One region of the Streptomyces sp. 8N616 genome, then DNA from elsewhere that is predicted to be linked to it. Evidence: riboswitches for the same ligand, from Rfam matches in the RefSeq annotation. Region 1 holds a riboswitch; the other holds the start of a gene.

Region 1 (18,939 bases):
GGCCCGGCACCGACGCGGCGCTGGCCATGTCCATGGGGCATGTGATCCTCAAGGAGTTCTTCGTCGACAAGACGACACCGCGGTTCACCGACTATGTCAGGCGCTACACCGACCTGCCCTTCCTGGTCAGCCTCGCCGAACACGGTGACGGATACGTTCCCGGCAAGTTCCTCACCGCCGCCGACCTGGGCGAGACCGGCGAAGGCGCCGAGTTCAAGACGGTGCTGCTGGACGCGGGCGGCGACCCCGTGGTCCCCGGTGGATCGCTCGGTCACCGGTTCACCGATTCCGGGCAGGGCCAGTGGAATCTGGATCTCGGAGAGGTCGACCCCCTGTTGTCGCTGCACAGCGGCGACCCCGACAACGTGACCGTCAAGCTGCCCCGGTTCGACCGTATCGACGCCGCCGAGGCGGGCGTGCTGCACCGCGGCGTGCCCACGCGGATGGTCGGCGGGCACCGGGTGACCACGGTGTTCGACCTGCTGCTGGCCCAGTACGGCGTGCACCGGCCGGGGCTTCCCGGCGACTGGCCCGCCGACTACGACGACGCGTCACAGCCGTACACGCCCGCCTGGCAGGAGCCGATCACCGGTGTACCCGCGAAGGCCGCCGAGCGGATCGCCCGCGAGTTCGCCGACAACGCCGAGCGTTCCGGCGGCCGTTCGATGATCCTCATGGGGGCGGGCACCAACCACTGGTTCCACTCCGACCAGATCTACCGCTCGTTCCTGGCGCTCACGATGCTCACCGGCTGCCAGGGAGTCAACGGCGGTGGCTGGGCCCACTATGTCGGCCAGGAGAAGTGCCGGCCGATCACGGGGTGGGCGACGCTCGCCTTCGGACTGGACTGGCAGCGACCACCGCGCCAGATGCAGGGCACGGTGTACTGGTACCTGGCCACGGACCAGTGGCGCTACGACCCGTTCACCTCGCAGGCGATGGCATCGCCGCTGGCCACCGGGCGCTTCGCGGGACGGACGGCGGCGGACAACATCGCGCTGGCCAGCCGGCTGGGCTGGATGCCCAGTTACCCGACGTTCAACCGCAATCCGCTCGACCTGGCCGACGAAGCGGAGCGGCTGGGCAAGGACGGAGCGCAGCACGTCGTGGACGGCCTGAAGTCCGGACACCTGCGCTTCGCCTGCGAGGATCCGGACGCGCCGGAGAACCACCCTCGCGTGCTCACCGTATGGCGAGCCAACCTGCTCGGCTCCTCCGCCAAGGGCAACGAGTACTTCCTGCGCCATCTGCTCGGCACCGATTCCAACCTGCAGGCGACCGACCGCGAAGGAGTCCGCCCCGAGGAGGTCACCTGGCGGGAGGAGGCACCGGTCGGCAAGCTGGACCTGCTGCTGTCGCTGGACTTCCGGATGACCAGCACCACGTTGTTCTCCGATGTGGTGCTGCCCGCGGCCACCTGGTACGAGAAGCACGACCTGTCCAGCACGGACATGCACCCGTACGTGCACGCGTTCTCCCCGGCGATATCGCCACCGTGGGAGGCCAAGACCGATTTCGAGGCCTTCCACCGGATCGCGCGTGGCTTCTCCTGGCTCGCCGAGAAGCACCTCGGCACGCGCAAGGACATCGTCGCGGTACCGCTGACGCATGACACCGCCGACGCCACCGCGCAGCCGGGCGGCCGCGTGCTCGACTGGAAGGCGGGCGAGTGCGAGCCGATACCGGGCAGGACGATGCCCCGGCTGGTCGTGGTCGAACGGGACTACCCGGCTCTGGCCGAGAAGATGGCCGCGCTCGGCCCGCTGGTCGAAAAACTCGGCCTGACCACCAAGGGCGTGACGGTGCACCCGGACGCGGAGGTCGACCATCTCAAGGGCGTCAACGGTGTCGTCGCATCCGGAGTCGCCGCAGGCAGGCCGAAGCTGGCCAAGGACACCCATGCGGCCGAGGCCGTCCTGGCGCTGTCCGGCACCACCAACGGCAGGCTCGCCACCGAGGGCTTCCACGCCCTCGAGCGGCGTACCGGTACCAAGCTCGCCGACCTCGCTGCCGAGAACGAGGGCAAGCGGATCACCTTCGCCGACACCCAGTCCCGCCCGGTGCCGGTGATCACGTCACCGGAGTGGTCCGGCAGCGAGACCGGCGGCCGGCGCTACGCCCCGTTCACCATCAACACCGAACGGCTCAAGCCGTGGCACACCTTGACCGGCCGGCAGCACTTCTTCCTCGACCACGACTGGATGTTCGAACTCGGTGAGCAACTGCCCGTCTTCCGGCCGCCGCTGGACATGACCGCGCTGTTCGCCGAACCCGCCGTCGGCGCGACCGGCGAGGCCGGGGTGACCGTCCGATACCTCACTCCGCACTCGAAATGGTCGATCCACTCCGCGTACCAGGACAACCTCCACATGCTGACGCTGTCCCGGGGCGGGCAGGCGATCTGGATGTCCGATGTCGACGCGGCGAAGATCGGCGTCAAGGACAACGACTGGATCGAGGCGGTCAACCGCAACGGGGTCGTGGTCGCGCGGGCCATCGTGAGCCACCGGATGCCCGAGGGAACGGTGTTCATGTACCACGCCCAGGACCGTGCGGTCGACGTGCCGCGCACCGAGAAGACCGGCAAACGCGGCGGCATCCACAACGCCCTCACCCGCTTGATGATCAAGCCGTCGCACCTGATCGGCGGCTATGCCCAGCAGTCCTTCGCGATCAACTACCACGGCCCGACCGGCAATCAGCGCGATGAGGTCACGACGATCCGGCGGCGGGGCCAGGAGGTGCGGTACTGATGAGGGTCATGGCACAACTCGCCATGGTGATGAACCTGGACAAGTGCATCGGCTGCCACACCTGCAGCGTCACCTGCAAGCAGGCATGGACCAACCGCGGCGGTGTCGAGTACGTCTGGTTCAACAACGTGGAGACCCGGCCGGGTCAGGGCTATCCGCGCCAGTACGAGGACCAGGACAAGTGGCGCGGCGGCTGGGAGCTGTCCAAGCGCGGCAAGCTCCGGCTGCGCACCGGATCCCGGCTGAGGCGGCTGCTGAACATCTTCGCCAACCCGGACCTCCCGGCGGTATCCGACTACTACGAGCCGTGGACGTACGACTACGAGAACCTGCTGTCCGCGCCGCCGTCGGACACCACGCCGGTGGCCCGGCCCAAGTCGCTGATCACCGGCGAGGACACCAAAGTCACCTGGGGAGCCAACTGGGACGACGACCTGGGCGGCGGTCCGGAGCAGATCGGCCGGGATCCGCTGCTGACCAAGGTGTCCGAGCAGGTGAAGCTCGAGTTCGAGCAGACGTTCATGTTCTACCTGCCGCGGATCTGCGAGCACTGTCTCAACCCGTCCTGCGCGGCGTCCTGCCCGTCCGGCGCCATCTACAAGCGCAGTGAGGACGGCATCGTCCTGGTCGACCAGGACCGCTGCCGCGGCTGGCGCCAGTGCGTCACCGGCTGCCCGTACAAGAAGATCTACTTCAACCACAAGACCGGCAAGGCCGAGAAGTGCACGTTCTGCTATCCGCGCGTCGAGGTCGGCATCCCGACCGTCTGCTCGGAGACCTGCGTCGGGCGGCTGCGCTACATCGGCGTAGTGCTCTACGACGCCGACGCGGTGCTGGAAGCGGCCTCGGTCGAGGACGACAAGGACCTCTACCCGGCCCAGTTGGGCGTGTTCCTCAACCCGCACGACCCGCGGGTGATCGCCGAGGCCGAGCGGGCGGGCATCTCCAGCGAGTGGATCGAGGCGGCGCAGAACTCACCCGTCTACCGGTTGATCGTCGACTATCAGGTCGCGCTCCCGCTGCACCCGGAGTACCGCACGATGCCGATGGTCTGGTACGTGCCGCCGCTGTCGCCCGTGGTGGACGTGCTCGCCGGGACCGGACACGACGGCGAGGACGCGAGCAACCTCTTCGGCGCGATCGACGCGCTGCGCATCCCGGTGGAGTACCTGGCGGAGCTGTTCACCGCGGGCGACGTCGGGCCGGTCCGTGCCTCGCTGCAGCGACTTGCCGCGATGCGTTCGCACATGCGCCGGATCAACCTCGGCGAGCCGAGCACTCCGGAGACCGCCGAGTCGGTGCGGCTCACGCCGGATGAGGTCGAGGCCATGTACCGGCTGCTGGCCATCGCCAAGTACGAGGAGCGGTACGTGATCCCGAGCGGTGCGGGGGCGGACGCGCACCGGCTGGACGCGATCGCCACGGGGTGCAGTCTGGACGGCGACGGCGGGCCGGGCATGACCGCGTTCGACGCGATGGCGGAGAAGTTCCACCTCACGGACACCCCCACGGACACCAACGGCGCGGCGCCCGAGGACAAGGGGACTCGCATCAACCTGCTGAACTGGGACGGCAAGCGCACCGACGGCCTGTTCCCCGCCCCCCATCAGGAACCGAACGGCTCCGGCCCTCACGACGCCGAGCAGGCGCCGGCGGCGGAGGGCGCCCGATGAGCCCGCTCCGGCTGGGCAAGCGAGGGCCCGGGACCACGTCGGCCGAGCACCTGTCCGAACAGCAGCGGCGGATCGTCTGGCGGCTCGCAGCGCTGCTGCTGGACTATCCGACCGGGCAGACGCTGAACCTGCTGGAGGAGATGGCGGCGGCGGCCGGTTCCGTGCCCGCGCCGGCGGGACCCGCCTTGGTCTCGTTCGTGGACGACGCTCGCCGGATGTCACCGATGGACCTGGCCGCACACTATGTGGAGACCTTCGACCTGCGCCGTCGCAGCTGCCTGCATCTGACCTACTACGCCTACGGGGACACTCGTAAGCGTGGCATGGCACTGTTGCGGTTCAAGCACGCCTACAAGGCGGCCGGCGTCACGCTGGGCGACCACGAACTCCCGGACCATCTCGCCGTGGTGCTGGAGTTCGCCGCGACCGTCGACCCCGCATCAGGACGACGCCTGCTCGTCGAGTACCGACCCGTCGTGGAACTGCTCCGGTTGTCCCTGGTGGAGGGCGGGTCGCCGTATACGCATGTGCTCGACGCGGTGTCCGCGACCCTGCCCGACCTTGGCACGGCCGACCGGCGACGGATCGCCGAACTGGCCGCACAGGGCCCGCCCGAGGAAGAGGTCGGTCTGGAGCCGTTCGCGATGGATCCGTTGGCGATGGAGCCGACGACGCAGCCCGGGATCGGAGGACGCCGGTGATCACCTTGCTGTGGCTCGCCGCACCGTACGTGGCACTCACCTCCTTCGTGCTCGGGCATGTCTGGCGCTACCGGCACGATCAGTTCGGCTGGACCACGCGGTCCTCGCAGCTCTACGAGAGCAGGCTGCTGCAGCTGGGCAGCCCGCTGTTCCACTTCGGGCTGCTGGCGGTGATCGGCGGGCACGTGCTCGGCATCCTGATCCCGGCGAGCTGGACCGAGTTCGCCGGCGTCTCGGAGGGGGCGTACCACGTGCTCTCGGTGTCGGCCGGCACGCTGTCCGGGCTGGCCACGGTCGCGGGCCTGGCGATTCTGCTCTACCGCCGAATCACCGTGCCCGCCGTGCGCAAGGCCACCACGACCAACGACAAGGTCATGTATGCGCTGCTGACCGCCGCCATCGCGACCGGGATGCTGAACACGGTCGGCAGCAACCTCATCGGTGGCGGCTACGACTATCGCGCCACCGTCTCACCGTGGTTCCGCAGCCTGTTCTCGCTGAACCCGCAGCCGCACCTGATGGAGGGCATTCCGGTCAGCTTCCAGGTGCACAACCTCGTGGTGCTCGGCCTGCTGGCGATCTGGCCGTACACACGCCTGGTGCACGTGTTCAGCGCACCGCTGGGCTACCTGGTCCGGCCGTACGTGGTGTACCGCAGCCGAGACCCGAAGGGCCCGGACGCCCGCCGTTATGCACGCGCGTGGGAGACGCCGACGGCCCCACCCACCCGGCGCTGACCCGCTGGATGAGAGAGAACCGACAACATGGTCCGGGGCCAATGCCGTTGGGTGGGTTCGGGGCGGGTGTCGTCCTCAGCCGCCGGCTTGGTCCCGACCGGTCAGGAAGGCGCGCCGGCCAGGACTTCCACCTCGCCGGTGTCGAGCGAGTAGTAGGCGCCGACCACGGCAAGGGCCCCCTTTCCCACGAGTGGGGCCAGGTCCTGGTTGGAGCGCAGGTCGGCCGCGGTCAGCGTGACCTGGGCGCGGGCCATGGTCTCGGCCGGGTCGGCACCGCCTTCCCGGACTGTCTGCTCGTACGCCGGCCGCAGAGCCTTGGCGATCGCCTCCAGATTGCCGGGCAGCGGTTTGCCGTCACGCATGGACTTGTATGCCGCCTCGACGGCGCCGCAACGCTGATGCCCGAGGACCACGATGAGCGGAGTGCCACTCGTCATGGGCCCGTACTCCACGGAACCCGTGACCACCGGGCCGACCGCCTCCCCGCCCGTGCGCATCACGTAAAGGTCACCCAGCCCGGTATCGAAGAGGAGTTCAGGCGGCACCCGGGAGTCGATGCACGAGAGGATCGCGCCGAAAGGTGCCTGCTCCTGGGCTACGAACTGGCGCCGGTTCGGATCCCGGTCGGGATGTCGAAGGTCTCCGCTCACCCAGCGCTTATTGCCGTCCATCAGTCTCGCGAACGCCGCGGCGGGCGTGGCCGGCCGTGCTTCCGGCGAAGCGCTGGTCGCCGACGGGGTGCCGCTCGTCGATGAGCACCCCGCAAGCGCGACCGTGGCGACCGCAAGTCCGCCGGCAAGCAGAGCTCTGCGATCCGGATGTCCCGCTCTGTCCACCCGCGTTCCCCTCAGTCCGCTGAGACGCGTCCGTACGTCTCGATCAGGGCAATTGTTCAGCGCGGTGTGGGGGCCTGACGGCAGGCGCAAGCGGGCGTGGGCAGCTTTGCCACCGACGGCCCACAGAACCGGCTCGGGCGGCGGCTTGCGCCTACGCGGGGCTGGCTGCGGAGGCGTCGGGGCGGTGTTGCCTCGCGCCGGCGACGCATCTTTGCGGCGGAGCCCGCATCGTTCGAGCACCCGCTCGTACGCGTTGAACCGTTTTCCGTCCCGGCTCCGTTTGGCCTCGAACAAGCACCGGCTGGACGAGGGGGACACAGCATGAGAATGGGACTGACGAGGCCGGCCAGCCTGATCGTGAGCAGGCTGACCGCCCTGCGGTGGGCGTCCGCGGTCGCGGCCGGCATCGCGGCACTGCTCGCGGCACTGCTCGCGTGGCTGCTCACCGGGCCGTCGTCGGCCCCGACCACGGCCAGGGGCACGGGCATGGGCACGTATGCCAACCCGGTGACGGCGGGTGCCGTCGACACCTTCCCCGACCCCGTGATGATCCGCGGCAAGGACGGGTACTGGTACGCCTACGGCACCCAGAACCCGGTGTTCCAGAGCAAGGGCCGCGAGGACGGTGAGCGGATGCTGCCGATCCTGCGCTCGGCCGACCTGGTGCACTGGGACTACGCCGGTGAGGTCTTCACCCCGCGAACCCAGCCCGCCTGGCACAAAGGCTCGCGGCTGTGGGCGCCGGACATCCGGTACGTAGACGGCCTTTACACCCTCTACTACTCGGTGGTGGGCGTGGCCAACATCGGCGTGGCGACTGCCCCCACCCCGACCGGACCGTGGACCGACCGGGGCGCCGTGCTGCCGTCGCCGAGCGGCTGCCCTGCGGGCAACATCGACCAGGCGCAGTTCACCGACAAGGGTGGCCGGCCGTATCTGTACTGGGGGAGCTACGACACCCTCTGCGTCGCGAAGATGAACGGCGACCGGACCCGCATCGAGGGCCCGGTGACCCAGGTCGCCAGGGGGCGCCGGATGGAGGGCGGGTTCGTCGTCCGGCGCGGCGGCTACTACTACCTGTTCTACTCCGACGCGGGCTGCTGCGACGGTGCGTACAGCGGTTACCAGGTCAAGGTCGGCCGCGCGACCAAGCCGACAGGGCCGTTCGTCGACGACGAGGACGTCGACCTGATGGACCTGACCAGCAAGGGCGGCATCGTGGTCGGCGCGAACGGCAACCGCTGGATCGGCCCGGGGCACAACTCCCTCCAGACCGACCTGTCCGGTCAGGACTGGCTTGTCTACCACGGCATCCCCTCCGACCACCCGGACATGAAGCTGACCAGCGGGGGCAAGGTGAAGCCGACCAGGCGCCCGATGCTGATCGATCGGCTGGACTGGATCGACGGCTGGCCGGTCGTGCGCGCCGGCGCCGGGCCGTCAGAGGGCAACCAGCCGGCGCCGGTGGCCTCCTGGGACGTCGGCAGCACGTTCAACGACGGCTCGCTGACCGGCTGGCACGGCGAGGGCGCCGGGACGGGCGGCTGGTCGGTCGCCGAGAAGCAGGACGCCCACGGGTACGTGACCCACGCAGGGAGCGGCGCGGAACCCGCGTATCTGGTCTCGGACAAGGAGGCCCCCGCGGACCTGCGCGCCGAGGCCGACCTGAAGGTGAGCTCGGCCGGCGGCGCGGCCGGGCTGACGGTCGGTCATGTGAACCCCGGCAACCATGCCGTCGCCTGGCTGGACCGGGGCCGCAACGCGCTGGTGACCGACGTGGTGGTCAACGGCACCAGCCGCGGCGAGTCGGTGACCGCGCTGCCCTCCGGATTCCAGTGGGGCGCCTGGCACAATGTGGCGGTCGAGGTGCGCGGCACCCACATGACCGTCGAGGTGAGCGGGGACCGGCTCCGCGACGCGGTGGCCACCCAGGAACGCGACCTGCCCGCGCGGACGGCCCACCCCGGCCGAGTCGGCACCGCCGTACGCGGCTCCGGCGCCGCCGCTGACAACGTCGGCGCGGCGAAGCTCTTCACCCCGGTGACCAAGCGGGTGCCCGAGCCCAAGCCGGGCGCGCTGCTCCCGGCCCACAGCGACGAGTTCAACGGCGCCGCCGTGCCCGGCACGACCCCCGCCTCGCCATGGACATGGATACGCGGCGCGTCATCCGGAGTCACCATGACCGGCCGTGCGCTCTCGTGGCCGACCCAGGCTGCCGGACTGGGGAACAACAAGGCGTCGGTGCTGACACGGGGCGCGCCGAAGGGCGACTACACGGTGGAAACAAAGATCAGTTTCGCGCCGGGGCAGCCCACCCAGCAGGCCGGGATCGTGCTGTACGAGAACGATGATCGCTGGTTCAAGATGGTCCACTCGGTGCTGCCGGTGACCCGGGGACGCGGAACCGTGGTGGACGTCAGCGAGTTCGGCAAGGAGGGCGAGCGGCCGACGACCACGCCACCGACCGCAGTGGCCAACGGCCCGATGTTCGGCGGCCCCACCGCGGACACCATGTGGCTGCGCCTGTCCCACCACACCGACACCGCGCACAACGAGCACGAGGTGCGCGCGGCCACCAGCCGGGACGGTGTGCACTGGGTGCACAACGGCGTGTGGACCCTGCCGGTCAAGGGCGATCTCAAGATCGGTCTGGTCTCGATGAACAAGGCCGGAGCGGTCGCAAGGTTCGACTACGTGCGCACGTACGGCGGCTGACGGCCAGCCAGGGCCGCCCGGCCGCCCGGCCCGCCCGGGCACGCCTCCGGAGGAGAAGCGGGCCCGGGCCGAGCGAAGGAAGCGAGCCGAGAAGCAGGCCGACGTATGAGGCGCCTGCACCAGACCGTGCCCCCCGCGGCGACCGGGTTCACCCCGGGAGAGGAGGCTGGCCCGCGCCATAGACGAGCAGGCGGCGTTCGGGCAGCAGGCGCGCCTCGGGGCTCGGGAGGTGCGGTTGCAGTGTGCCGTCGTGCATGAGGTGAAGGACCTGGACCTCGCGGGCGAGGACCAGGAAGTCGGCGATCATCTTGCGGTGGCAGCGCCACCACACGGACTCCGCGCACATGACCGCGGTGCGTTCCCCGGCAGCCTCGGTGAGCAGCACATCGATCGCGGAGACGAACTCCGGCGAGCGCATGTGGGCGGCGTACCCGCAGAAAGCACGGTTGCGCAGCGCGGTGTCGGGCGTGTCCGGCCGTGCCTTCCGCCAGCCGCCGAGCCGCTTTTCCCACCGGTAGGCGATTCCGGTCTGCGGCAGCCATTGCGACATCGCGTCGCGGTTGGCGTCGGGATTGTGCCGGCTGCCCGGCGCCGTCCGCACGTCGACCAGCCGGCGCACCCCGGCGCCATGCAGCAGCCGCGTCATCTCCCTGGCGTCAGCGGTGCCGTGGCCGAAGCTCAGCAGTTGCATGTCACTCACGCGACCCTTTGCCCTGCGCGGCGCGAGACGGCCTCGTGGCCGCAGGCGCCGTCCACACGCATCGAGGGAGCGGCCCCAGACGGCTTGCATGGTCTTCCCGGCGTCTGCTGGGCCTTTTCCGGGATGGCGCCGCTGCCGGCGACTTGCTTGCCGAACTCCCCGAAGGCCGGGTGGCTGTCGTGTGCGGGCCGCCGCCTCCACTCGTCGTACCCGGAGCTGTGGGGATACGCCGCACAGGTCATGACCAAGATCTCCTTCCGGGGGAGTGTGGCATCCCTTCATCTCAGTAGCAGATGCCGATGCGTCTGCAGTGACGTCAGCCCGTACCTGGTTCCGTGTCGTGGGCGGGAGGCGGCGCGGCGCGCCCTATTTCCGGATACGCGACGCGGCATGGCAGCTCTCCGCGCCCCGGCAGTGCTTCAGCGCTGTGAGGGTTTCGTGCAGGGAGGCGCGCTGCTCGGACGGGATGGACGCTGCCAGGTTCTTCAGCTCTTCTGGGTCGGACTTGACCGAGTAGTACTCCCGCTCCCCGTCGGCGTACTCGACGTAGAGGGCGTCTGCGGTCCTGATCGCCTCGTAGCTCGGGGGGTTGCCGCTGTCGTCGGGCGCCGCGTCCGGGTCGCCCTTCCTGGACGCCGGGTGACGGTGTTCGACGAGTACGGCTTGGCGCCAGTCGTCCTCCGGCCGGCCGTGCATCAGCCGGGCGAGGCTTCGCCCGTCGCAGGTCGACGGCGGCTTCACGCCGGCGAGCTCCTGGAAGGTGGGGTTGAGGTCGACGTTCTCCGTCAGTTGCGGAACATGCGCGCCGGCCGGCACTCCGGGACCGGTGACCATCATCGGCACCTTGATGTCGGTGTCGTAGGCGGTCTGCTTGCCCGGGCGGAGCCGGTGCTCGCCCATGTGGAAGCCGTTGTCCGACGAGAACACGATGTACGTGTTGTCCGCCAGGCCCTTCGCCTTGAGCTCGTCTTCCAGGTGCCCGATCATCGCGTCCACTGCCTGCACGGAGCGCACCCGCTTGGCGAACTTCTGGTCGATCTGCTTCTGCTCTTCGGACGTCAGCGGCGACAGCTGCCTCTGCCACTTCGGCGTGGGCGTGGACGCCCGGTTGTAGGCGGCGGTGCGCGGGGCCTTGAGCGTGGGGAACTTTCCGGCGTCTCGCGGTGCCGGGGTGGAGGGGCCGTGCGGCGTGAAGGTCGCCACCTCCAGCATGAACGGCTTCTTCGACTTCGCCGAGGTGTCGATGAAGGACGTTGCCTTAGCCGCCAGCACGTCCGTCAGGTAGTCCTGGGCGTCGTGCCCGTAGTGCACGACCTTGCCGTTCTCGTTGAGGTTGTAGTTGAACCCCGGGTACCCGTTGCCGGCGACGTCCCATTCGTTCCAGCCGGACGGAACGTACGGTGTGGGCGTGCCGTTCTTGTCGGCGGGCTTGTAGCCGTTCAGGTACTTTCCCATGAACCCGGTCCGGTAGCCGGCGCGTTGCAGGGCGGTCGCGAAGCTCCTGCTCTCGTTGCCGTTCTTCATGAAGGCGCCGTAACCGCCGTCGCTTCCGTTGTTGGTGAAGACCCCGGTGTTGTGCGGGTATTGGCCGGTGAAAACGGACGTGCGCGACGGGCAGCACAACGAGTCGGTCGTGAAGAAGTTCGAGAAGGTCGTTCCGCGTTTCTGCATCTGCCGTACGTGCGGCATGTACTGCACGAGGTTCCACGAGAGGTCGTCGGTGAGCACGTACACGATATTGGGCTTCCGCGCGGCCGCCGTGGTGCCGCCGTCGGTCGGCGAAGCGCTTTCAGTGGCCTGACCGGCGTTCGGCCCCGGCGAACACGACATCAGTAACGCCGCGACAACGGCGATACAGAGTCCGGCCGTGGCCGTACGACGGTGACGAGTACCCAGCATGAACAATGCCTCCACGGTTGAGCGTTTCCTGGCGCCCCGCACCGTAGGGTCCGACTTTGTGGAAACCTTGTGGCGCCCCCGTCCTGAATGCCTTTTCGACCCGCTCGACTAGACTGCGGGCGGGCCGTTACTGGCGCGACGAGGTGGAGCACCACCGGGAAGCGGTCTGACAGCAGTTGTCGTATGCCGTGCGCCTGGGCGATCCCTCGTGACGCAGGAGCAGGTGCATGACCGAGACGACACGTTCCGCCCGTCTGATGGACGGCAAAGCCCTCGCCCAGCGCCTCGTCGCTGAGGCCGCCGCCGGGGCGGCTCAGCTCCGCGAACGCACCGGTACCGCTCCGTGCCTGGCCACCGTACTGGTCGGTGACGACCCCGCCTCGGAGACGTACGTACGAATGAAGCGCAACCGGTGCGCGAAGGCGGGCATCACGTCGCGGCACGTGCCGCTGCCCGCCTCTCTCAGCACCGGCGAACTGGTCGAGAGGGTCAGCGAGCTCTCGCAAGACCCGGGCGTGCACGGCATCCTGCTCCAGCACCCGGTCGGCCCGCACATCGACGAGCGGGCCGCGTTCGAGGCGATCGCGCCGGAGAAGGACGTGGACGGGGTCACGCTGAGCTCGTTCGCGTCGATGAGCTTCGGCCTGCCCGGGTTCGTGTCCTGCACGCCGGGCGGGATCTTGCGGCTCCTGGATCAGTACGAGGTCGACCTGGCGGGCAAGCACGCGGTGGTCGTGGGGCGCAGCGCGATCCTGGGGAAGCCTGCCGGGATGCTGCTGCTGGAGCGCAATGCCACGGTCACCTACTGCCATTCGCGCACCCGCGACCTGCCCGCGTACATGCGCGAGGCCGATGTACTCATCGCCGCCGTCGGCCGTCCGCGCTTCGTCGTGGGCGCGGACATCAAGCCGGGCGCCGTTGTGATCGACGCGGGCTCCAACCCGGGCAACGTCGGAGACGTGGACTTCGAGACCGCCCGGGAACGCGCGCGCCTGATCACGCCCGTCCCCGGCGGCGTCGGGCCGATGACCATCGCCACGCTGCTCACACAGACGGTCCAGGCGGCTGCACGGCAACTGGCCGCCGCCTGACCGGTTCGGGTGTGGGTGCCGAATATTACGTCCGCCCTGATCGGTGCCCGCCGTCGGCGGCTCTCCGCCGTTGCCACAGCCTGGCGGCGTTCCTCGGCCCGTTTTGCGGAACGCTGGGGAGCACGTTGGGCCACATGCCGTCAGGCCGCGCCTGCGCCCCGTTCCCGGCGCACGGTGGCGACCTGTGATGGTCCTGTGACGGTCCGTCAGTTAGGTCAGGAGCTTGAAGTATCCCGCCATAGCTAGGATGATCGGCGCACTCCCGTTCCCGTGGTGAACGCGGGCGTTCCGGCATGGCAGACGCCGCTGTGCCGATGGTCGGCTCGCGCCTGTCGGAACCCGATGAGCCACGCAGCCCGTACCCGCGCTCCGCCTTGTCGCTTCCCCTCGGTCTGCTTCACCTCACCCGTCCATGAGGATCTGATGACACGACACATATCGGAGGCGGTGTTCTGGTTCCTGGCTGCCGGTGTGCTCACGGGCTTGGTCCTGTTGGTCCGCCAACGCCAGATGACCGCCACCCTGCGCAAGCGCCTGTCGGCGATGGAAGACAGCCTCCACGCTCGTGACGAGGAGGCGCGGCATCTGGTCGAGGTCCGTCTCCCCGCGCTGGAGGAAGTCCAGAAACAGCCCGGGCCCGTCGCCGAGCCCGGCCCGCTCGACCGGAGTTTGGCCGAGACTCCGTTCGGACAGAGCCTGCAGCAGGTCGTGGACTTGTTCACCGGGGCCTCCCACAAGGCCCAGTCCCGCGCCGATCAGTCGGCGAAGGCCGCGCTGAAGGCGGCCATGCGCGCACTCCAAGCCCTGGCGAACGAACAGCAGTTGGCCATCTCGGAGATGCAGGACCGGCATGACGACCCCTATATGCTCCAGGGCCTCTTGGAGATCGACCACGCGAACGCGCAATTCGGCCGGCGGGCCCAGGCCATCGCCGTCCTCTGCGGGTCCTGGCCCGGCAGGCAGCGGGTCGCTTCGCTGCTGATCGATGTCGTACGCGGTGCGACGTCGCGTATCCGTGACTACCGGCGCGTCGAGATCCACTCCCGAGTCGAGATGGACGTCGTGAGCCGGGCGGTGGAGCCGGTGGTCCTCGCGGTCGCCGAACTGCTGGACAACGCAGCTCGGCACTCGCAGCCCAACACCACCGTCGAGGTCAACATCCAGCCTGCGCACAACGGCGCCAGTGTGGTGATCGACGACGCCGGAGTGGGCATGGACGCCGGTGAGATCGAGGAGGCAGGCCGTCGCCTGTCCGGTCGTGAGGACATCGACATCAACCGGCTCGGCAATCCGCCGCAGTTCGGCTTCGCCGCGATCGGTGTGCTCGCCGCCCGCTACGGATTCAGCGTCTCGGTCGACACCCGGTCCCCCTACGGGGGTGTGCGCGCCGTGCTGTTCCTCCCGAATGCTCTCCTCAACCGCGTACGTCTCGTCGGTGGCAGAACCGGACTGGAGGCAGAGTCGGCACCCGCACCCGCAACCGCACCCGCACACGCACCCGCGCCAGCACCGGCATCCGCGCATGCCGCGCCAGCACCGGCATCCGCGCATGCCGCGCCCGCAAGGGACGCGGAGTCCGTCCTGGTGCCCGACGCCCCGGCGGCGCCGTCGGGGGCCGCGGAGCACGCGCCGTCAGCGGCCGCGGCCCCACCGGCGTCAACGGCCGGAGGACTGCCCAAGCGACGCCGCCGGTCCGCATCGGAACACGCGTCGGCCGACCAGACACCCTCCACCCCGCCGGGTGCCGAGGCCTCGCAGATCCGCCCGGCGCACGAGACCGCCTCCCGCATGGGTGCGTTCGCCCGCGGCACCCGATCCGGGCGCGACTCCTCTGCCGACGACGAAGGGAACTCGCAGGAATGAAGGACCATATGGCCAATGAGCTGGGCTGGATGCTCGACGAGGTCCTCAAGGTCCCCGAAGCGCGGCACGCGATCCTGCTCTCGGCCGACGGGATGCTCCGGGCCCATTCCCAGGGCATCGCGCGTGACGAGGCCGAACGGCAGGCAGCCGCGCTGTCGGGCCTGCAGTCGATCAGCCGCAGCACCGCCGAGTTCTGCGCCGAGGAGTCCTCCCCGTGGCAGCAAACCCTGGTGGAGTTCGTCGACGGGTACGTCTTCCTGGTCGCCGCCGGCGCGGGCGCCTATCTGGCCGTGTCCGCCACACAGCACGTGGACATGGAGGCGGTCACCTACCGCATGCACAAGCTGGTCGACCGACTGGGCAAGGAACTGACCAGTCCGCCGCGTGAGGACACCGACTCCGAGCCGCCCTCCGAGCCGCCAGGCACTGCCGGTCCGGCATGACCCGGCCTCACAGGCGCGAGCGGGGGCTGGTACGGCCGTACGTCGTGACGGACGGCCGAGCCCATCCGACCCGCAACACGCTCGACCTGGTGACGCTCGTGACGGCGGTGAACAACCGGTCCCTGAACGGGCTGAGCCCGGAGAAGCGCCGCGTCATGGAGCTGTGCCGAGGAGGAGCGCTGTCGGTCGCCGAAGTCGCCGGACATCTGACGCTGGCGATCAGCGTCACGAAGGTGCTGCTCAGCGATTTGATCGACAGCGGTCACATCACGACCCGGCCTCCCATACCCAAGGCCCAACTCCCCGATGCCCAGCTTCTGCAGGAGGTGCTTGATGGGCTCCGCTCCCGTCTCTGACCGCGTCTACGTCTCGCACAAGGTCAGGACCGCCGTAAAGATCTTGATCGTGGGGCACTTCGCGGTGGGCAAGACCACGTTCGTCGGCACGCTGTCGGAGATCCGGCCGCTGCGCACCGAGGAGACCATGACGCAGGCCAGTGAGCTGGTCGACGACCTGGCCGGGAGTCCGGACAAGACCACGACGACCGTCGCCATGGACTTCGGCCGCCTGACCCTCAGTGAACGACTGGTGCTGTACTTGTTCGGCGCCCCCGGGCAGAAGCGCTTCACCCAGCTCTGGAAGGACATGATGCACGGGGCTCTGGGCGCACTGGTGCTGGCGGACACCCGGCGACTGGACCAGTCCTTCGACATCATGGGCCTCTTGGAGGAGCACGGCATGCCGTACGCGGTCGCCGTCAACCAGTTCGACGGCGCTCCGGTCTTTCCCGAAACGGAGATACGCGAAGCCCTCGACCTGCTCCCCGAAACGCCCCTGGTCACCTGCGACGCCCGGGACGACGCATCGTCGGCCCGGGCCCTGATCTCCCTCGTCGAGTACCTGCAGACCCGTACCGCTCAGGAGCACCGATGACCCCTTCCCAACCCGAATCGGGCGCGGTGCCGCCGCCCGGCTGCCCGGCACACACCGACCAGGCCGACCAGGCCGAAGGAGCGACCGGCACGCGCACGGCTGAGCAACTGTACGGACCCGGATTCGCCGCCGACCCGGCCGCCACCTACGCGCGGCTGCGCAGATATGGCTCCATCGCGCCGGTGGAGATCGCCCCAGGCATCCGCGCATCGCTCGTCACCGGCTACGAGACCGCCCTCGAGGTCCTGCGCAGCCCGGAGCGGTTCTCCAAGGACCCGCGCCGGTGGCGGGCTCTCGCCGACGGGACCGTACCGCCGGACAGCCCGGTCGTGCCGATGATGATGTACCGGCCGAACGCTTTGTGGACCGACGGCGACGAGCACACACGGCTGCGCGGTGCCATCACCGACAGTCTGAGCCGCGTCGATCCGAACGCCCTGCGCGGCTACGTCGAGCACAGCGCCGACACCCTCATCGACAGATTCGGTCCCGAAGGACAGGCGGATCTCCTCGGCGATTATGGCGCGATCCTGCCTCTGCTCGTCTTCAATCAGCTCTTCGGCTGCCCGCCCCACATCGGGGACAAGCTGGTCGAGGGCATGTCCGGGATCTTCGATTCCAACGCCGACTCCGAGAAGTCCAACGCGCTGCTCTCCGAGGGCGTTGCCGACTTGGTCGCTCTCAAGCGGAGGCAGCCGCGGGCGGATGTGACGTCGTGGCTGATGGCGCACCCCGCGCAGCTCACGGACGAGGAGATGATGCACCAGCTGGTGGTGCTCATGGGCGCCGGCACCGAGCCCCAGCAGAACCTGATCTGCAACGGGTTGCGGCTGCTGCTGTCCGACGACCGGTTCGCCGGCGACCTGGCGGGGGGCAGTACGCCCGTCGAGGACGCGCTCGACGAGGTGCTGTGGACGGACCCGCCGATGGCGAACTACGCCATCCACTACCCGCTCCATGACCTGGAACTGGACGGAACCCTGCTGCGCGAGGGGGAGCCCATCCTGATCAGCCTGGCAGCCGCCAACACCGACCCGGCCCTGGCCAGCGACCGGCGGGGCGGCAACCGCGCACACCTGGCATGGAGCGCGGGTCCGCACACCTGCCCGGCGAAGAGCCCCGCCCGGCTGACCGCCGCGGTTGCGGTGGAGAAACTCCTCGACCGGCTGCCGGACATGGAACTCGCCGTCGACGTAGGCAAGTTGGAGTGGCGGCAGGGCCCGTTCCACCGGGCTCTGGCCGCCTTGCCGGTGCGATTTCCCCCCATCACCGTGCCGGTCACCGCTCAGGAGCCCTCCGGAACCGGCGGACCGGAGGCGAAGTCCGTCCCACCGCCATCTGATCCGAGGGAAACACCCACGGCTGGGGCGGACGCCTCCGAGGCCCGGGACCGACGGCCCTGGTGGAGGCCCCTGGTCACGTGGTGGCGTGGGCAGTAGAGCAACAAGTGGGCAGGAGGCGACGCATCTCTGCTCAGGGACTGCTCAACCGCGCTTCGCGGTCAGGAAGGGCGGGCGACAGTCAGCCGGCCGGCTACCAGACGACGGGCAGTTCCAGCAGGCCGCGGGTGCGGAACGATGGGTACCACCTCAGTTCGTCCGCGGGGACGGCAAGGCTGAGCGAGGGGAACCTTCGCAGGAGGGTGGTGAGGGCGATGCCGCCCTCCAGCCGCGCGAGGGGGGCGCCGAGGCAGTGGTGGATGCCGTGTCCGAAGTCCAGGTGGGGCCCGTTGCGAGAGGCGTTGAAGGTGTCGGGGTCCTCGAAGCGCGCGCCATCGCGGTTGGCGGAGGTCAGGGAGAGCCATATCCGCTCGCCGGCCGGGATGACGACGCCGCCGATCCGTACCTCTTCGAGGGTGAAGCGGCGTGAGGCGAGCATGGAGGGCGAGTTCCAGCGGAGTGTTTCGTCCAGAGCCGCTTGCACGGGGAGGCGTCCTTCGCGGACGGCGCGCAGCTGCTCGGGGTGGGTGAGCAGGGCGAGGGTTGTGTTGCCGATGAGGTTGACGGCGTTGTCGTAGCCGGCGAACAGGATCAGAAAGACCATGGCGACCAGTTCGGGCTCGGTCAGCCGGTCGTGCTGATCGCGTGCCGCGATCATCCCGGACAGCAGGTCGTCCCCCGGGCGGGCGCGCTTGTCGGCGATGAGGCCGAGCAGGTACCGGTGCATGTGCCGCATGGCCTCGCGGGAGCCGAGCGCGGCATCCGGCTCCGGCGAGCGCAGGGTGTTGGTCCACGTCCGGAAATCCCTGCGCGCTTCGTCGGGGATGCCGAGGAGTTCGCAGATGACGGCCAGCGGCAGGGGTGCGGCCAGAGCGGTCATCACGTCCATGGGCGGCTTGGTGAAGCCGTCGAGGAGTTCATCGGTGCGCGACAGGATGCGTTCGCGCAGTCCCTCGACGCGCCGCTGGGTGAATGCTCGGGAGACCAGGCGCCGCAGACGGGTGTGGTCGGGAGGGTCGAGGTTGAGCAGGTGGCGGTCGAGTTCCGGTGGCATGGACGGGCCGTGGGCTCCACCGCTGCGGGCGTTGCGCTTGTCCAGGGACAGCCGGGGGTCGGCGAGTGCCGCGCGGACGTCCTCGTAGCGGGTGACCAGCCA
Region 2 (10,726 bases), on a different contig from region 1:
CTTGTACTGGCCCGGCTGGTACGCGCCGGGGACCGAGCGTGTCGTCACAGCGATCCGGTTCCAGGCGTTGATGGTGAGGATGAGGCCGATGAGGTGCGCGAGTTCGGTCTCGTCGAAGTGCTCGGCCGCGCGCTCGTAGACGGCGTCGGGGACGAAGCCGTCGGTCAGGACGGTGACCGCCTCGGTGAGGGCGAGCGCCGCCCGCTCCTTCTCCGTGAAGTAGCCGGTGGCCTCCTCCCATGCGCTGAGCAGGTAGATCCGGTCCTCGCGCTCGCCCGCCGCGCGCGCGTCCTTGGTGTGCATGTCGAGGCAGAACGCGCAGTGGTTGAGCTGCGAGGCCCGGATCTTCACCAGCTCGGCGAGGACCGTGTCGACGCCCTTGGAGGCGGCGGCGTCGAGCCGGACCATCGCCTTGTAGATCTCCGGGGCGTGCTGCGACAGGTTCATCCGGGGGCCGCGTCCCTGCGGTGCGCGGGTGATCTCGTTCGTCGTCATGGGCCCTACGCTATGGCTGTATTGCCCCAGGAGTATGGTCCATTTCCATGGGGAAAACGTGGGCCAATTTCGGCACCGATCTGCATCTGGATCTTCCGGCGGGCGGTACGTCGGGCGTACGCGCGGCGCTGATCCGGGCCCTCCGGGACGCGGTCCGTACGGGGCGGCTCGCGCCGGGCACGCGGCTGCCCTCCTCCCGCTCCCTCGCCGCTGACCTGGGCCTTGCCCGCAACACGGTGGCCGACGCGTACGCCGAACTGGTCGCCGAGGGCTGGCTCACGGCCCGGCAGGGCTCCGGCACCAGGGTCGCCCGACGCGCGAATCCGGCCCGCACGGCGGGGCGTACGGGGATGGCGCGTACGGGGATGGCCGGGACGGCGGCACATCGGACGGCCGGTACGGCGGCGGACCGTGCGACTGCCCGCACGGCGGCGGACCGTACGGAAGCAGGCCGTACGGAAGCAGGCCGTACGGAAGCAGGCCGTACGGAAGCAGGCCGTACGGAGGCAGGCCGTACGGAGGCAGGCCGTACGGAGGCAGGCCGCGGGGGCGGACCCGTCCCCGCTCCTCGCCCCGCCGTCCACAACCTCTTCCCCGGCTCGCCCGACGCCGCATCCTTTCCCCGGGCCGCCTGGCTCGCCGCCGCCCGCCGCGCCCTGACGGCCGCGCCCAGCGAGGCCTTCGGCTACGGCGAGCCGCGCGGCCGCCCCGAACTGCGCCGCGCTCTCGCCGGATACCTCGCGCGGGCCCGCGGCGTCCTGACCGACCCGGAGCAGATCGTCGTCTGCTCCGGCTTCGTGCACGGGCTGCGGCTGCTCGCCGAGGTGCTGCGGCGGGCGGGCACGCGCACGATGGCCGTGGAGTCGTACGGTCTTGACGTCCACCGGCGCATCGTCGCCCGCGCCGGACTCCGTACGCCCCCGCTGGCCGTCGACGAACGCGGCGCGCGGACGGACGGCTTGGCGGGTCTCCCGGACGCCGGGGCCGTACTGCTCACGCCCGCGCACCAGTTCCCGACCGGAGTGCCCCTGCACCCCGACCGCCGGGCCGCCGTCGTCGACTGGGCGCGCCGCACCGGCGGGCTCGTCATCGAGGACGACTACGACGGCGAGTTCCGCTACGACCGGCAGCCGGTCGGCGCGCTCCAGGGCCTCGACCCGGAGCGGGTCGCCTACGTCGGGACGGTGAGCAAGAGCCTCAGCCCCGGCCTGCGCCTGGGGTGGATGGTGCTGCCGGAGGAGCTCGTAGCGCCGGTGGCGGCGGCGAAGGGCGAGATCGAGTGGCAGGCGAGCACGCTGGACCAGCTGACGCTCGCGGAGTTCATCGAGTCCGGCGCATACGACCGGCATGTGCGCGGGATGCGGCTGCGCTACCGGCGCCGCCGCGACCACCTGGTGGCCGCGCTCGCCGAGCACGCCCCGCACATCCGTGTTACGGGTATCGCGGCCGGTCTGCACGCCGTACTCGAACTCCCCGCGGGCACCGAGCAGTCCGTCATCAGCAGCGCCGCGGCCTGGCACGGCCTGGCCCTGGACGGGATGAGCCGCTACCGGCACGAGGCCGCGGCTCCGGGCCCCCTCGCTCCCGTCGCTCCCGTCGCGTCCGTCGCGTCCGTCGATCCCGACGGGTCCGAGTCCGAGTCCGCCGACGATGCCCTCGTCGTCGGCTACGGCACCCCGCCGGAGCACGCCTTCTCGGGCGCGATCGACGCCCTGTGCCGGGCGCTGCCGTAGCGCTGGGCCGTGAGGCGGTCCCGGGTGAGGGCGGCCCCCGGTGCGGGGGCCAGTCGTCCGGCATCTACGCTGATCTTCGATCAAGTGGACATGAACACGACGGGGGAGGAACGTCAGATGGCGGCTGCTCGTGCTCGTTTGCGGTCCGGCACGGTGATTCTCGGGGGGATGGGCGCGCTCGCGGCGGCGCTCACCGCATGCGGCTCGGATCCCGACAAGCGGTGCGTGGACCGGGACAGTTACCTGTACTCCAAGGGCTACCGGGTCATCGGCTCCAAGGACTGCAAGAGCGGCGGCAGCGTCGGGACGAGTGCCAGGAGCGGCAAGAGCCGCAAGAGCCGGTCCGGGGACGCCGCCTGGTACTACGGCGGCACGGAGAAGGACGGCTGGGTCGACGGCGGCTCCTTCACGAAGGGCTCCGGCGGCTCCGGTTCCGGCTCCGGTTCCGGCGGCAGCTCGTACGACGACGGCAACTCCGGGGTCAGCCGGGGCGGCTTCGGCAGCGGCTCCGGCAGCTCCGGCGGCTGACCGCTCCATGGACCGCCGCACCATCGAGCCCCGGCCCGGCTGGCAGCAGACGGTCGAGGAGCAGGGGCTGATCTACCCGCTCACCCGCTACCCGGACGGCTCCCTGCGGCCGTACTGGGACGAGAGCGCGTACTACGCGTTCTCGCTCCCGGAGGTGGAGGCCCTCGAGGAGGTCGTCGAGGAGCTGCACCGGATGTGCCTGGCCGCCGCCGAGCACATCGTCGCGTACGACCGCTTCGCGGACCTCGGGGTCACCGATCCGCGGCTGGCCGGGCGGATCGCCGAGTCCTGGCGCCGGCGGGCCGAACTGCCCTCCCTGTACGGGCGGTTCGATCTCCGCTACGACGGCACGGGACCGGCGAAGCTGCTCGAGTACAACGCCGACACGCCCACCTCGCTCGTGGAGGCGGCCAGCCCGCAGTGGTTCTGGATGGAGGAGCGCTTTCCCGGCGCCGACCAGTGGAACTCGCTGCACGAGCGGCTCGTCGACGGCTGGAAGCGGCAGGCGGCGCTGCTGCCGCCGGGCCCTGTGCACTTCGCGCACTCGGCGGCGGACGAGCTCGGCGAGGACCTGATGACGGTCGCCTATCTGCGCGAGACCGCCGAGCAGGCCGGGCTCGAGACCGAGGCGATCTCGATGGAGCACATCGGCTGGGACCGGCTCTCCGGCCGCTTCGTCGACAACCGGCTCCGCTTCATCCGCTCCTGCTTCAAGCTCTACCCGTGGGAGTGGCTGACCACGGACACGTTCGCGCCACACGTCCTGGACACCCTCGACAACGGTGGCGGTACCGGCACGACCTGCTGGATCGAGCCCGCCTGGAAGATGCTGCTGTCCAACAAGGCGCTGCTGGCTGTGCTGTGGGAGCTCTTCCCGGGCCACCCGAACCTCCTGCCCGCCTATCTGGACGGCCCGCGCGAGCTGGCCGAGACCACCGGGTACGTCGCGAAGCCGCTGCTGGGGCGGGAGGGCGCGGGCGTCACGGTCCACGAGCCGGGCGCTGGGCCGGGCGCCGCGTCCGGCGTCGAGCGGGCCGCCGATCCCGTCGTACGGGACGAGGCCTGCTGCTACCAGGAGCTGGCCCCGCTGCCGGACTTCGACGGAAACCGGGTGGTGCTCGGCGCGTGGGTCGTGGAGGACGAGGCGGCGGGGCTCGGGATCCGCGAGTCCTCCGGCCTGGTCACCGACGAGTACGCCCGCTTCCTCCCGCATGTCATTCGCTGACTCGGGAATTCAAATGTGACTGGGATTCAATTCCCTTGTGATTCACGGGTGTTCACGGTCGGCTCCCACGGTTCGAGAGTTGTCCCAACCCAAGGGAGCTGTGACGTCTTCCATGCCGCGGCCGATGGACTGGCCGGCTGACGGAGACGGACTGACGACGGCCGGGTGCCGCAGCCACCCGGCCGTCCCGGGCCGGCGTCAGCCCGTCAGCACCGCCCTCAGCCGGTCCAGACCCCAGTCCAGGTCCTCCTTGCTGATGGTCAGCGGCGGGGCGATCCGGATCGTGCTGCCGTGGGTGTCCTTGACCAGCACGCCCTGGTCCATCAGCTTCTCCGAGATCTGCCGGCCGGTGCCGTGGGTGGGGGCGATGTCCACGCCCGCCCACAGCCCTCGGCCGCGGACCGCCTCGACCGCGCCGCCCCCGATCAGCAGGCCGAGCTCGGCGTGCAGATGCTCGCCCAACTCGGCTGCGCGCTGCTGGTATTCGCCGGTGCGCAGCATGGCGATCACCTCGAGGGCGACCGCGCAGGCGAGCGGGTTGCCACCGAACGTGGAGCCGTGCTCGCCCGGGTGGTAGATCCCGAGCACCTCGCGCGAGGACACCACCGCCGAGACCGGGACGACTCCGCCGCCGAGCGCCTTGCCCAGGACGTACATGTCGGGGACGACGCCCTCGTGCTCGCACGCGAAGGTCCGGCCGGTGCGGCCGAGGCCGGACTGGATCTCGTCCGCGATGAAGAGAACGTTCCGCTCCCGGGTCAGCTCACGGACGGCCCGGAAGTAGCCCGGCGGCGGCACCAGTACCCCTGCCTCTCCCTGGATGGGCTCGAGCAGCACCGCCACGGTGTTGTCGGTGAGCGCCGCCTCCATCGCCGTCAGATCGCCGTACGGCACGATCTCGAAGCCGGGGGTGTACGGGCCGAAGTCCGCGCGCGCCTCGGGGTCGGTCGAGAAGCTGACGATGGTGGTCGTCCGGCCGTGGAAGTTGTTGCGGGCCACGACGATCTTCGCCTGGCCGCCCGGCACGCCCTTGACCTGGTAACCCCACTTCCGCGAAGTCTTGACCGCCGTCTCGATGGCCTCGGCACCGGTGTTCATCGGCAGCACCATCTCCATGCCGCACAGCTCGGCCAGCTGGGTACAGAAGTCGGCGAACCGCTCGTGGTGGAACGCGCGCGAGGTGAGCGTCACCCGCTCCAGCTGAGCCTTGGCGGCATCGATCAGCCTTCGGTTGCAGTGGCCGAAGTTGAGCGCGGAGTACCCGGCGAGCATGTCGAGGTAGCGCCGCCCCTCGATGTCCGTCATCCAGGCGCCCTCGGCGGAGGCGACGACGACCGGCAGCGGGTGGTAGTTGTGCGCGCTGTGTGCCTCGGCGGCGGCGATGCTGCGTTCCGTAGTCGTCACGGCAGTACTCCGTTCGGTGTAGCGGCGGTTTGCTGCTCATTTCTATCGTCGCTCGGGTGGATCGCGAAGAAACCTTCCTGAACTGCTCCGGAACTGCCCAGGCAATAGACTGTGCGGGCACATTGCGACTGGCGCGCGTGGAAACGACCACGAGGAAGCAGTGTGCGGCCTTCCCCCACGAGGTGCCGCCCGCCTGGGCACCCGGGTTCGTGAACCGACACACGAATCGACCCGGAGGACGCCGTGACCGTATCCCTTTCGCATCCCGCCCTCTCCGCCGCGGACCCCGAGCTCGCCGCGCTGATCGCCGATGAGGAGCAGCTCCAGGCCGACACCCTGCGGCTGATCCCCAGCGAGAACTACGTCTCCCAGGCCGTGCTCGAGGCCACCGGCACGGTGCTGACGAACAAGTACAGCGAGGGCTACCCCGGTCGCCGCTACTACGAGGGCCAGCAGAACATCGACCCGGTCGAGACCCTCGCGATCGAACGGGCCAAGGCCCTCTTCGGCGCCGGGCACGCCAACGTCCAGCCGTACTCCGGGTCGCCCGCCAACCTCGCCGTCTATCTGGCCTTCGCCGAGCCGGGGGACACGGTGATGGGCATGGCGCTGCCGATGGGCGGCCACCTCACCCACGGCTGGGGCGTCTCCGCGACAGGCAAGTGGTTCCGTGGTGTCCAGTACAGCGTGCGCGCCGACACGGGGCTGACGGACTTCGACGAGGTGCGCGAACTGGCCCTCAAGGAGCGACCGAAGATCATTTTCTGTGGCGGCACCGCGGTTCCGCGCACGATCGATTTCGCCACCTTCGCGGAGATCGCCCGTGAGGTGGACGCGGTCCTGGTGGCCGACATCGCCCACATCGCCGGCCTGGTCGCGGGTGGCGCCCACCCCTCCCCGTTCCCGCACGCCGATGTGGTCTCCACGACCACCCACAAGACCCTGCGGGGACCGCGCGGCGCGATGCTGCTGTCCGGCGAACCGCAGGCGAAGGCGCTCGACAAGGCGGTCTTCCCGGGGCTGCAGGGCGGCCCCCACAACCACACCACCGCCGCCATCGCGGTCGCCCTCCACGAGGCGGCGCAACCCTCCTTCCGTGACTACGCGCACGCCGTGGTGGCCAACGCCAAGGCACTCGCCGAATCTCTGCTGGAGCGCGGCTTCGATCTCGTCTCGGGCGGCACCGACAACCACCTGATCCTGATGGACCTCACGCGGAACGAGGTGCCCGGCAAGGTGGCCGCGAAGGCCCTCGACCGGGCCGGCATCGTCGTGAACTACAACACGGTGCCCTACGACCCGCGCAAGCCGTTCGACCCGTCCGGAATCCGCATCGGCACCCCCTCACTCACCTCGCGCGGTCTCGGCACCGACCAGATGCCGCTCGTCGCCCACTGGATCGACCGGGGCGTGACTGCGGCCCGTAACGGTGACGAGGGCGCCCTCACCGCGATCCGCGCCGAAGTCCGCGATGTGATGGCCGCCCACCCTGCACCCGGCCTTCCCACGGCCTGACGGCTACACGTCCAGGACCTGACGTCGTGGGCCCGGCTCGGCAACGGTGCGGCGGATCAGCCAGCGGCGTATGAGCACGGTGCCGCCGCAGCCGATGCCTATCCCCGCGGCGAAACCGGGCAGGCTCCACCACGCGTCGACCGCGTCGGACGACGGGTGCGACGCGGCGGCCGGGGCCGTCCGCTCCCCGGCGGCGCCTGACATGCCCCGGGCCGGCCCTTCCTTGCCCAGGACCCCGAGATCGCTGAGCAGGGCCAGGAGTTCCTCGGGTTTCTCCGCCGCGTGCCAGAAGCCGCTGTCCGGGCCGGATTTCCGGGCGCTGTCTCTGCCGCTTCTACCGTCTCTGCCGTTCGCGACGGTCTGTATCCACACCTCGCCCGTCTCGGCGTCCGGATAGATGCCGTCCGTGCGCCACACGGACACGTCGTGAATCATCCAGCTGACGTTGATCTGCCGCCCGGAAGCGCCGCCGTTCTCATCCAGCTTCGGTGGGCGTCTCTGCTCGCCCGCGGGCGGGCCCAGCAGGCTCTCCAGCCGCCGGTACCGCTCCGAGTCGACCAGCAGTGCCGTTGCCTCATCGGTCGTGGGCGAGGTGATCAGCACGCTCGTCGGGCCGCCTGCGACGGCCGGAGTGGAGCAGGTCAATAACGTCAATAACGCGGCCAGCGCGGCCGCTGCCGCTGTGCCTGCCAGTGCGGCGATACGTCGCATGTTTCCCCCAACCACGGGTGATGCGGCCCCTCCGCACCACGTCACTTCTGGTACACCGCCCGGGCCCGTGAGGTTCCCGAATTCCGGAACTCCCGCCCCAACCCACGCTGCCGGTTCAGGATCGCGGTGCCCGTGAGGATTCCGCCACCTCCAGGGCGCGCTCTTTCGATCGCACGCCCTCCAGACGCAGCGTGAGACCGCCCTCCGTCTGCCAGAGCAGCGTCGGCTCCGCGGTCTGCACCGTCTCGGTCCGGGCGCGCCCGGCCGCGTCGGTCAGCCGGATCTCGAGCCGGTGCGGCTCCGCGAACCACAGCCCTGCCCTGCCGTCCACCTCGACCGGCTCGAACGGCACTGTCGTCGTCTTCCAGAACGCCGGATGGATGGTGGCGCGCAGCTCGTCGAGCCGGACCACCCCGTCCGCCGGGGCAGCAGAGCCCCGCTCCCCGGGCGTCCAGCACAGCGACAGCACCCGCCGGTCGGCCGAGAGTTCCACCACGTCCGGCGCACCGAGGCCCGAGGGCACCAGGGGCCGGAAGCCCGCCCGCCGGGCGGCGTCCTCGAGGCCGAGCCCGCCGCGGCACGCGGGAGGCCCGCCCCTGAGCCCTTCCGCTCCGGCCGGTCCCGTACCGGCTTCTCCCGCGTCCGTGGGCGGCGCGGCCGACGGGTCGTACCGCACCCCGACGCCGCCGAAGTCGAACCAGTCCGTCACCGCTGCCCGCACCGGAGGCGTCAGCGCGAGCACCACGAGCAGCCCGCACAGCGCCGCCGTCAGCGACCGCCACCGCGCCCGCGCCCAGCTGCGCAGTCGCGCACCTCGCCCCGGCGGCTCCTGCGCCTCCTCCGCATCCGGGACCCGCTCGCCGACCAGCCCGGCGAGCACCCGCTCCACCATCGTCTCCGCGTCCACCGCAGGTATCGGAAGCTCCCGCCCCAGCGCCCTCAGCTCGTCCGGCAGCCGATCGCGCCTGCCGTGATCGCGCTCGCCCCGATCGCCCCTGCCCGGGTCACCCACGCCTGTCACCTCCCTCCCTTCTCTCCCTGCCCTTTCTCTCCCTGTCCCGCGGTCCGAGCGCCCGCTCGAGCCGCCGCAGCGCACGGTTCAGCCGCGACTTCACGGTGCCCCGCGGCCAGCCCAGCGCCTGCGCCGTCTCCGCCTCGTCCAGATCCAGCAGATAGCGGTAGGTCACCACCTGCCGGTGCTCGTCGCTCAGCCCGTCCAGCGCCGCCAGCAGCTGCGAGCGCCACTCGCCCGCCACCGCCGCGGCAGCCGGGTCGGCGGACTCCGGTATCAGCGGCTCGGCCTCCACCCTCGCCGCCTCCCGGTCCACCGCCCTACGGAGCCTGCGCGCCGACCGCACTGTGTTTCTCGTCTCATTGGCGACGATCTGCAGCAGCCACGGCCGGAACGCCGCCCCTTCCCGGAAGCGCCCCAGCGACTGGTACGCCTTCAGAAAGGCGATCTGCACCACATCCTCGGCATCGGCGCCCGCCCCGAGCAGCACGGCGGTGCGATGCGCGATCTGCGTATGCGCCCGCACCAGATCCGCGTACGCCTCGCGCTCCCCGGCCCGTACGCGCGCGATCACCGCGGCCTCGTCAGCCACGCTGCCGGCCCCCTCCCGCGTCCTCACACTTCTCCTACACCGGAGGCCGGGCATCGGTTCCACACCTGAGAGAATGGGCCGCATGGCCAATGCTCTCCCGCCCGTCACCCACCACCACCCTCAATCGAGGCGCTCCGCGCCAAGCCCTCGTTTGCGTGTGCTCTCCGGTATCCAGCCCACCGCAGGCTCGTTCCACCTCGGGAACTACCTGGGTGCGGTCCGGCAGTGGGTGGCGTTGCAGGAGACCCACGACGCGTTCTACATGGTCGTGGACCTGCACGCGATCACCGTCCCCCAGGACCCGGCAGAGCTGCGCGCCAACACCCGGCTCGCCGCCGCCCAGCTCCTCGGCGCAGGACTCGACCCGGACCGCTGCACGCTCTTCGTGCAGAGCCACGTCCCCGAGCACGCGCAGCTCGGCTGGGTCATGAACTGCCTCACCGGCTTCGGCGAGGCCTCCCGCATGACGCAGTTCAAGGACAAGTCGGCGAAGCACGGCACCGACCGGGCGACCGTCGGCCTCTTCACCTACCCGATCCTCCAGATCGCCGACATCCTGCTCTACCAGGCGAACGCCGTGCCGGTCGGCGAGGACCAGCGGCAGCACATCGAGCTCACCCGGGACCTGGCCGAGCGCTTCAACGGCCGGTTCGGCCGGACTTTCACGGTTCCCGAGCCGTACATCGTCAAGGAGACGGCCAAGATCTTCGATCTCCAGGACCCGACGATCAAGATGAGCAAGTCGGCGTCCGCGCCGAAGGGCATCATCAACCTGCTCGACGAGCCCAAGGTCTCGGCCAAGAAGATCAAGAGCGCTGTGACCGACACGGGCACCGAGATCCGCTTCGACGAGGAAGGCAAGCCCGGGATCAGCAATCTGCTGACGATCTACGCCACGCTCACCGGCACGGGTATCGCCGAACTCGAGCAGAAGTACGAGGGCAAGGGTTACGGTGCGCTCAAGACGGACCTCGCCGAGGTCTTCGTCGAGTGGGTGACCCCGTTCCGGGCCCGCACCCAGGAATACCTTGACGACCCGGAGACACTGGACTCGATCCTGGCCAAGGGCGCGGAGAAGGCCCGTGCGGTCGCCGCCGAGACCCTCGCCCAGGCATACGACAAGGTGGGGCTCCTCCCGGCCAAGCACTGACCGGGGACCAGGGGCCCTGGGTTCTCCCTGGGGCGGAGGACCCGGGACACTCGCGGACGGAGCCGCGTACCCGCCACACTGGCAAGGACCAGCAGCAGCGCAAGCGGCTGCACAAGCAGCAGAGGAGACCGACGTGGGGACCGTAACGCTCGGCGTTTCGATCGCGGTCCCGGAGCCTCATGGCAGCCTGCTCCAGCAGCGGCGCGCGGGCTTCGGGGATCCCGCCGCGCACGGCATCCCCACGCACGTCACGCTGCTCCCGCCCACCGAGGTCGAGGCCACCGCCCTCCCGGCCTTCCGCCGCCACCTCGCGCGGGTCGCCGCCGCGGGCCACCCCTTCCGGATGCGGCTCCACGGCACC

The links. Region 1 has a riboswitch for ZMP and ZTP ahead of ACTWQC_RS18405 (bifunctional 5,10-methylenetetrahydrofolate dehydrogenase/5,10-methenyltetrahydrofolate cyclohydrolase). Riboswitches for the same ligand answer to the same signal wherever they lie in the genome.
Region 2: it holds a riboswitch for ZMP and ZTP, as region 1 does, so the genes downstream of both, glyA (serine hydroxymethyltransferase) here and ACTWQC_RS18405 (bifunctional 5,10-methylenetetrahydrofolate dehydrogenase/5,10-methenyltetrahydrofolate cyclohydrolase) in region 1, are expected to answer to the same signal.

Annotation. Positions count from the first base shown of each region.
Region 1 is NZ_JBQQBY010000018.1:115,932-134,870, forward strand. Features, by position in the region: gene ACTWQC_RS18365 (nitrate reductase subunit alpha) at 1-2,753, shown strand, start outside; gene narH (nitrate reductase subunit beta) at 2,753-4,426, shown strand; gene narJ (nitrate reductase molybdenum cofactor assembly chaperone) at 4,423-5,127, shown strand; gene narI (respiratory nitrate reductase subunit gamma) at 5,124-5,864, shown strand; gene ACTWQC_RS18385 (carbonic anhydrase) at 5,966-6,535, opposite strand; gene ACTWQC_RS18390 (family 43 glycosylhydrolase) at 7,028-9,415, shown strand; gene ACTWQC_RS18395 (DUF488 domain-containing protein) at 9,564-10,106, opposite strand; gene ACTWQC_RS18400 (sulfatase family protein) at 10,482-12,014, opposite strand; ZMP/ZTP riboswitch at 12,131-12,221, shown strand; gene ACTWQC_RS18405 (bifunctional 5,10-methylenetetrahydrofolate dehydrogenase/5,10-methenyltetrahydrofolate cyclohydrolase) at 12,242-13,105, shown strand; gene ACTWQC_RS18410 (ATP-binding protein) at 13,529-14,968, shown strand; gene ACTWQC_RS18415 (roadblock/LC7 domain-containing protein) at 14,965-15,411, shown strand; gene ACTWQC_RS18420 (DUF742 domain-containing protein) at 15,408-15,767, shown strand; gene ACTWQC_RS18425 (GTP-binding protein) at 15,745-16,344, shown strand; gene ACTWQC_RS18430 (cytochrome P450) at 16,341-17,783, shown strand; gene ACTWQC_RS18435 (cytochrome P450 family protein) at 17,878-18,939, opposite strand, start outside.
Region 2 is NZ_JBQQBY010000057.1:805-11,530, forward strand. Features, by position in the region: gene ACTWQC_RS33785 (carboxymuconolactone decarboxylase family protein) at 1-495, opposite strand, end outside; gene ACTWQC_RS33790 (aminotransferase-like domain-containing protein) at 543-2,228, shown strand; gene ACTWQC_RS33795 (hypothetical protein) at 2,346-2,756, shown strand; gene ACTWQC_RS33800 (glutathionylspermidine synthase family protein) at 2,764-3,981, shown strand; gene rocD (ornithine--oxo-acid transaminase) at 4,180-5,385, opposite strand; ZMP/ZTP riboswitch at 5,500-5,591, shown strand; gene glyA (serine hydroxymethyltransferase) at 5,629-6,900, shown strand; gene ACTWQC_RS33815 (hypothetical protein) at 6,904-7,611, opposite strand; gene ACTWQC_RS33820 (hypothetical protein) at 7,727-8,623, opposite strand; gene ACTWQC_RS33825 (RNA polymerase sigma factor) at 8,616-9,242, opposite strand; gene trpS (tryptophan--tRNA ligase) at 9,298-10,365, shown strand; gene ACTWQC_RS33835 (2'-5' RNA ligase family protein) at 10,499-10,726, shown strand, end outside.